DNA from 2 places in the Streptomyces canarius genome. Region 1 is predicted to be linked to the other one. Evidence: riboswitches for the same ligand, from Rfam matches in the RefSeq annotation. Region 1 holds a riboswitch; the other holds the start of a gene.

Evidence for each region. A riboswitch is a leader RNA that binds a small molecule or an ion and turns the genes downstream of it on or off. The one in region 1 is predicted to bind cyclic di-AMP.
Region 2: linked by a shared signal. The riboswitch ahead of IE294_RS14675 (transglycosylase SLT domain-containing protein) and the one ahead of IE294_RS27990 (M23 family metallopeptidase) in region 1 are both predicted to bind cyclic di-AMP.

What each region holds. Positions count from the first base shown of each region.
Region 1 is NZ_BMVN01000023.1:20,698-24,234, forward strand. Features, by position in the region: gene IE294_RS27985 (aldo/keto reductase) at 56-1,000, opposite strand; gene IE294_RS27990 (M23 family metallopeptidase) at 1,097-2,134, opposite strand; cyclic di-AMP (ydaO/yuaA leader) riboswitch at 2,145-2,311, opposite strand; gene IE294_RS27995 (PP2C family protein-serine/threonine phosphatase) at 2,515-3,537, opposite strand, start outside.
Region 2 is NZ_BMVN01000008.1:216,652-220,188, reverse strand. Features, by position in the region: gene IE294_RS14680 (HAD family hydrolase) at 136-948, shown strand; gene IE294_RS14675 (transglycosylase SLT domain-containing protein) at 989-1,480, opposite strand; cyclic di-AMP (ydaO/yuaA leader) riboswitch at 1,486-1,667, opposite strand; gene IE294_RS14670 (polyprenyl synthetase family protein) at 2,211-3,221, shown strand; gene IE294_RS14665 (LolA family protein) at 3,486-3,537, shown strand, end outside.

The DNA of each region.
Region 1 (3,537 bases):
GGGGGCTGACGGGGTCCTCCGGCACCGCCGGGCCGCGCCGTCGCGGTGGGACGGGCTAGGCGGACGCCTCCGTCAGGCGGGCCACCTCAGCCTCCGTCAGCTTCAACTCCGCCACCCCCAGCAGCGCCGGGAGCTGTTCCACCGTCCTCGCCGAGGCGATCGGGGCCGTGACCGTGGGCTGGGCGGCGAGCCAGGCCAGGGCGACCGTGGCGACCGGGGCCTCGTGGGCCGCGGCGATCTCGTCCAGGGCCGCGAGGACCTTCTGGCCGCGCTCGGACTCCGCGTGCTTCTGCGCTCCTTCGGCGCGGGCGCTGTCGACGGTCTTGCCGGGCCGGTACTTGCCGGTGAGGAAGCCCGAGGCGAGGGAGAAGTACGGGACGGCGGACAGGCCCTCGCGGGCGACGAGGTCCTGCAACGGGCCCTCGTAGGTGTCCCGGGAGACCAGGTTGTAGTGCGGCTGGACGGCGACGTAGCGGGCGAGGCCCTCGCGGTCGGAGAAGTCGAGGGAGGCCCGCAGCCGCTCGGGGCTGATGTTGGAGGCGGCGATGTGCCGCACCTTTCCGGCCTTCACCAGTTCGTCCAGCGCGCCGATGATCTCCTCGACCGGCACCTCGGGCTTGTCGAAGTGGGTGTAGTAGAGGTCGATGTGGTCGGTGCCCAGGCGGCGCAGGGAGGCGTCGGCGGCGGCCTTGATGTTGGCGGCGGACAGGCCCTGGTACTCGGGGTGCTGGCTGACCTTGGTGGCGATGACGACCTCGGAGCGGTTGCCGCGGGCCTTGACCCACTTGCCGATGATCGTCTCCGACTCGCCGCCCTGGTTGCCCTCGATCCAGGCGGAGTAGGAGTCGGCGGTGTCGATGAAATTGCCGCCCGCCGCGGTGTAGGCGTCGAGGACGGCGAAGGAGGTCTGTTCGTCGGCGGTCCAGCCGAAGACGTTGCCGCCGAGGGAGAGCGGGAAGACCTCTAGATCGGAAGAGCCGAGTTTACGAAGTGACGTCATACGTCATGTCAACACCGGCGGTGGGTGATCGCATCCCACCGCCGGGGCCGAGTTCCCGCCAAGTTCCCCCGGGGGTTCCCGCGCGGGACGGGGTTGTCAGGGGGTGAGGCCCTTGTCGCGCAGCCACGCCATCGGGTCGATGCCGGTGGGCTGGCCGCCGGGGTGGACCTCCATGTGGACGTGCGGGCCGGTGACGTTGCCGGTCGCGCCGACGCGGCCGATGACCTCGCCGGTGGTCACCTTCTGGCCGACGGAGACGCTGATCGAGGACTGGTGGCAGAACCACAGCTCGGTGCCGTCGTCCAGGGTGAGGATCGTGCGGTAGCCGTAGGAGCCGGCCCAGCCCGCCTCGGTGATCGTGCCGCTGTGCACGGCCTTGATCAGAGTGCCGGTGGGGGCGGCGAAGTCGAGACCGGTGTGGTGGCCGGAGGACCACATCCCGCCGGCCTGGCCGAAGGTCGAGGTGATCGTGTAGGAGGAGGTGGGCAGCGTGTACTGCTCGGCCAGCTTCGCCAGCCGCTCCTCCTCGGCCTTCTTCTCGGCGGCGGCCTCCGCCTTCTCCTTGGCCGCGGCGGCCTTGGCGGCGGCCTCCTTCTCGGCCTGGGCGGCGGCATCGGCGCTCTGCTTCTCGGCCGCGGCGACCGCGGCGGCGGTGGCCTTGCTCTCGGCCTGGCCCTGCTGCTGCTCGGCCTGGGCCATGATCCGGTTGCGCAGCGCCTCGCCCGCGTCGGCGCCGTCCTCGCCGGCGGCCGTGGTCACGCCGACGGTGCTCAGCGTGGCCGTGGCGGCCTGGGCCGGCTGGTGGTCGGCGGAGTCGTCGCCGAAGAGGGAGCCGACCGAGGGCAGGTCCGGCAGGGAGATGGAGACCGGCGGCTTGCCGGTGTTGGCGCTGGCCATGCCGCCCGCGCCGACCGCGGCCATGACGCCGACGCCGAGGACGGTGGAGCTGCGCGCGAAGCCGCCGCGCTGCTTGGCGACGCGGTGCCGGCCGCGTACCGGGGCGACGGACTCCTCAGTGGGGTTCCACTCCTCCCAGGGGCCCTCCTCGGCCTGGTAGGCGCCGTACCCGAAGGTCTCGGGCTCGCGCTGTGCCGGTATGAACGGGGCTTCTGGGGCAGGCCGGTTGGACGCCACGCGGGCGTACTCCTTTCCTTCCTTTCGCCTACCGGGTTAGCTGACGGGTTCGGAGCAGGAAGGTCTCCTACGCGCGTATACCGGTCGTGGACTCCGTGAGTTCACGGCGGCATCCGCGTGATTCACCCCAGGGTGGTGGTTCCCCGGCTCCCTTGCGGGATTCGGCGCGTGCGCACGGAGCCGCCTCTTGTGACGGCTGGGACGACCGCGCTGCGTTATCGAACGTTAATAGACCTGCCAGTCACTTTCCAAGCCGTTCAGCTTGATCATTCACGTCTTTACCGGCGGAGTTATCGGCCACTACTCCGCCAAAACGGGCGAGTTGACCGGGCGTCGGCCCCGTTCAGCAGTCACTTTCGGGTTTGATGGTGACTCAGATGTTATGCGCAGGGCGCTTGCCCGGTGACCGTCGGTGACGTCGCGGGCCGTCGTACGGCGAGCAGCGCCATGTCGTCGGTCATGCCGCCCCCGGAATGCCGGCGCACCTCCTCGGCGAGCCGGCCGACCAGCGCGGCCGGGCCGGCGAAGGTGCGCCCCGCGAGGCGTCGTTCGGGGTCGTAGAACCGGCCGTGGGCGTCCCGCGCCTCGGACAGGCCGTCGGTGTGGAACAGCAGGGTCGCGCCGCTCGGGAAGGCGGTCTCGGTGGCCCGGTCCGGCCACAGGCCGAGGTCGCCCATGCCGAGCGGCAGCGCGGGCTCGGCGGGGACCAGGGTGCGCAGGGTGCCGTCGGCGTGCAGCAGCAGCGGCGGCGGATGGCCGCGGTTGACGATCCGTACGGCGCCGTCGCCGTGCGGGAGTTCGGCGAGGACCGCGGTGGTGAACCCCTCGAAGGCGTCGATCCCGTCGCGCCGGGTGCCCTCGCGGGCCAGCGCCCGCTCCAGCCGCTCGGCGACCGCCTCCAGCGTGGCCTCCTGCTCGGCCGCCTCCCGGAACGCGCCGATCACCACGGCCACCGCGGCGACCGCGCCCATGCCCTTGCCGCGCACGTCCCCGACGACCAGCCGGACGCCGTACGTACTGTCCTGCACCGCGTACAGGTCGCCGCCGATGAACGCGTCCTGCCGTGCCGCCTCGTAGCAGGCGGCGATCTCGTAGCCGCCGATCCGTTCGTCCGGCTCCGGCAGGACGGCCCGCTGGGCGGCCTCGGCGATCTCCCGCGCGGAGGCGAGCCGCCGGTCGCCGCGGCGGACCACCCGGTTGATGGCGACGGCCAGCAGGGCGACCGTCGCGACGGTGACCACGTCGGTGAGGGTGCCCACGGCCGGATGGACCCCGGCGTCGGTGTGCACGGCGTAGGCGGCGGCGAGGGAGGCGAGGCCGGTCAGGACGGTGGTGCGCAGCGCCGACAAGGGCGCGGCGACCAGCGGGGCCGCGGTGAAGAACGGGACGGCGGTGAAGTCGTC
Region 2 (3,537 bases), on a different contig from region 1:
GTCCCACACCGGCCGCGGCTCACGGTTGCGCACCGCCCATCGCGCCGTCCGCGGCGAGCGGTTGGGCGGGGGCGGTACGTAAGTGCGGGCAATGAGCGGTGAGTCGGCGGAGCGTGTTGTCCGTATTCTCTGATCATGGCACCCACCCCGGCATATGCACTGATCGCCACTGACCTGGACGGGACGCTGCTGCGCGGCGACGACACCGTCTCGGACCGGTCCCTCGCCGCGCTCGCGCGGGTGGCGCGGGCCGGCGCCCGGCACCTGGTGGTGACGGGTCGCCCGGCCCCGCGGGTGCGACCGCTGCTCGCGGACCTCGGCCGCGCCGGGCTCGCGGTGTGCGGGCAGGGGGCCCAGGTCTACGACGCGGCGACCGACCGTCTGCTGTGGTCGGTCCGGCTGGACCGGGAGCTGGCCGAGACGGCGCTCGGCAAGATCGAGGCGGAGGTGGGGCAGGTCTACGCGGCGGTCGACCAGGACGGCGTGGACGGGCTCACGCTCATCGAGCCCGGCTACCGGATGCCCCACCCGACGCTGCCCGCGGTGCGGGTCGGCCGGCGGGACGACCTGTGGTGCGCGCCCATCAGCAAGGTGCTGCTGCGGCACGCCACGCTGTCCGACGACGAGTTGGCGGCCGTGGCCCGAGCGGCGGTGGGCTCGCTCGCGACGGTCACCATGTCGGGGCCGGGCACGGTGGAGCTCCAGCCGTGCGGGGTGACGAAGGCGACCGGGCTGGCGCTGGCCGCCGAGCGGCTGGGGATCGCCGCCGAACGGGCCATCGCCTTCGGTGACATGCCCAACGACATCCCGATGTTCGAATGGGCCGGGCGCGGTGTGGCCATGGCCAACGCCCATCCGGAACTCAAGGCGGTGGCCGACGAGGTCACCCTGTCGAACGAGGACGACGGCATCGCCGTCGTCCTCGAAGGACTCTTCCCGGCCGGCTGACCGGGATGTCAGGGGCGCCCGGCCCGGCCGCCGGTGCCGGTCAGTACGCGCCGAACACGTTGTCGATGGACCCGTACCGCGCGGCCGCGTAGTTGCAGGCGGCGGTGATGTTGGCGACCGGGTCGTAGATGTCGAAGGACGTTCCGGCCACGTGGTACGCGTTGAACGTCGGGTCGATGACCTGGAGCAGGCCCTTGGAGGGGATGCCCTTGGCGGCGTTGGAGTCCCAGAGGTTGATGGCCTTCGGGTTGCCCGAGGACTCGCGGATGATGTTGCGGTAGATGCCGTTGTAGGTGCCCGGGATGTGCTTCTCGGCCATGATCGCCAGCGACTGGCGGATCCAGCCGTCGAGGTTGTCCGGGTAGCCGGCGGGGGTGCTGGCCGTCGTGGTGGTGGCCGTGCTGGGGGCCGCGGAGGCGCTGGCCGCGCCGATGAGCGGCAGGGCGAGGACGGCGGCACCGGTGCCGACGGCGGTGAGCGCGCGGACGAGGCGGCTGTTCCGGGTACGGCGGGGCTGGGCGACAGCAGACATGGGGGCGTTCCTCTCCGGCGCCTGCGAGGTGAGCTGTCGGGTTCGGGCGGGGAGGTGCCCGGCCGTGCTCCTGACGGAGGCATGGCTTCACCCCTAGCCGTCCCGGCGCGGCGTGTGCCGTTCCGGACCGGCGGCTTGCCTGGGTCCCCCGCTCCTGCCGTACGAATGAGTTCGTCGATGGGTATGCGGGCGGCGGCAGGATTCGGCGTCCGCCCGACGGCCCGGAACGTATGCGAGAGCACATGTCGGGAACAAGGGCCGGATTCATACAACGTGCGGTTTGACCTTGATCGACAGTGTATGGGGTGCTTGATCCTTTGCGGTTGCCAATCCTCAACTCGCCGACAGGGCAAGGAGTCATGGCGGCCGGGCCGAGGGGGAGGGTCGGCCGGGCGCGTGACCCAACTCACGAAATAGCAAACAGTTTCAATTCGGACATGACGGATTAGGGGGATTCGCACCTGAAGTCGGGGAGATGGTGGAACCCGGCATGCGGGGAGCGTCGTTGCCGAGGTGCGGGCACAGTGTCCGGATTACTCTTATATGGATAAAAATCCGCTCACACTGTGTGATCAAAACCATGCCGGTCATGATCCGGTATCGCCCGGGCTGGACCGGTGGGCGCTATCGGTGATCGAAAGAGGACCGGATACGCTGACTTGAGTGAGGGCAGCGACCTATCGACAAACCGTGTAATCGCCAGCAGACACCAGCAGACAGGAGACCCCTCGTGACCGTCGTCGGGCCGTTCGGGCTGAGCGTGCGGGACCAGGCTCTGGAAGCCGATGTCCAGGCCGGATTGGCGGCTGTCGAGGAAGGCTTGCTCGAAGCCACCAAGAGCGAGGTCCCGTTCATCACGGGGGCCGCGCAGCACCTCGTGCGGGCGGGCGGGAAGCGGTTCCGGCCACTCCTCGTGATGCTCGCCGCCCAGTTCGGCGACCCCTACGCGCCGGGCGTGGTGCCCTCGGCCGTCGTCGTGGAGCTGACCCATCTGGCCACGCTGTACCACGACGACGTCATGGACGAGGCGGCCGTACGGCGTGGCGTGGACAGCGCCAACACGCGCTGGGGCAACTCCGTCGCGGTCCTCACCGGCGACTTCCTCTTCGCCCGCGCCTCCCAGATCCTTGCCGACCTCGGCCCCGAGGCGGTCCGGGTACAGGCACTCGCGTTCGAACGGCTCGTCACCGGCCAGATCCTGGAGACCGCGGGTCCCTCGGACGGCCGAGACCCGGTCGAGCACTATCTGGACGTGCTCGCCGGCAAGACGGGCTCCCTGGTGGCGGTGTCGTGCCGGTTCGGCGCGATGATGTCCGGCGCGGACGAGACGGTCGTCGACGTCCTCACCCAGTACGGCGAACGGCTCGGCGTCGCCTTCCAGCTCGCGGACGACGTCCTGGACATCGCCTCCGACTCCCACGAGTCCGGCAAGACCCCGGGCACCGACCTGCGCGAGGGCATCCCCACCCTGCCGGTGCTCCGGCTGCGCGAGCGGGCCGCCCGGCTGGGGCTGCCCGAGGACGTCGCGCTGTGCGAGCTGCTGGACTCCGACCTCAGCGACGACGCCCGGCACGCCCGGGCGCTGGCCGCGCTGCGCGCGCACCCCGCGCTGGAGCAGGCCCGCCGGGACACCGTGCGGTACGCGGAGGAGGCGCGGGCCGCGCTCGCCCCGCTGCACGAGTGCGATGCCAAGGCGGCGCTGATCGAGCTGTGCGACGCGGTCGTGCACCGCGCCGGCTGACCCGGCCGGTCACCCGTACGGGCCCCGGCGTCCGGCACGACCCCTACGGGTCGGGTGGAGGAATCACCGCCGGGTGTCATACCGCAGGTGTAGACGGAGTTGGCTCCGAGGTCTGACGCTTGTTCACAGCCGATTTGGTCAGATGGTCACCACGGAAATCACCACTCCTCACCGTTTCGGGTGAGAATGGCGGCTCAGGGTGGACCAGCGGAGCAGCGGAGCAGCGTGAGGACAGCCGCCGCCGACGACGGAGGTAAGGCACACATGGCACCGTACGAATCCGACGACGCAGTGGGCGCCGCGCGCGACGAGCACC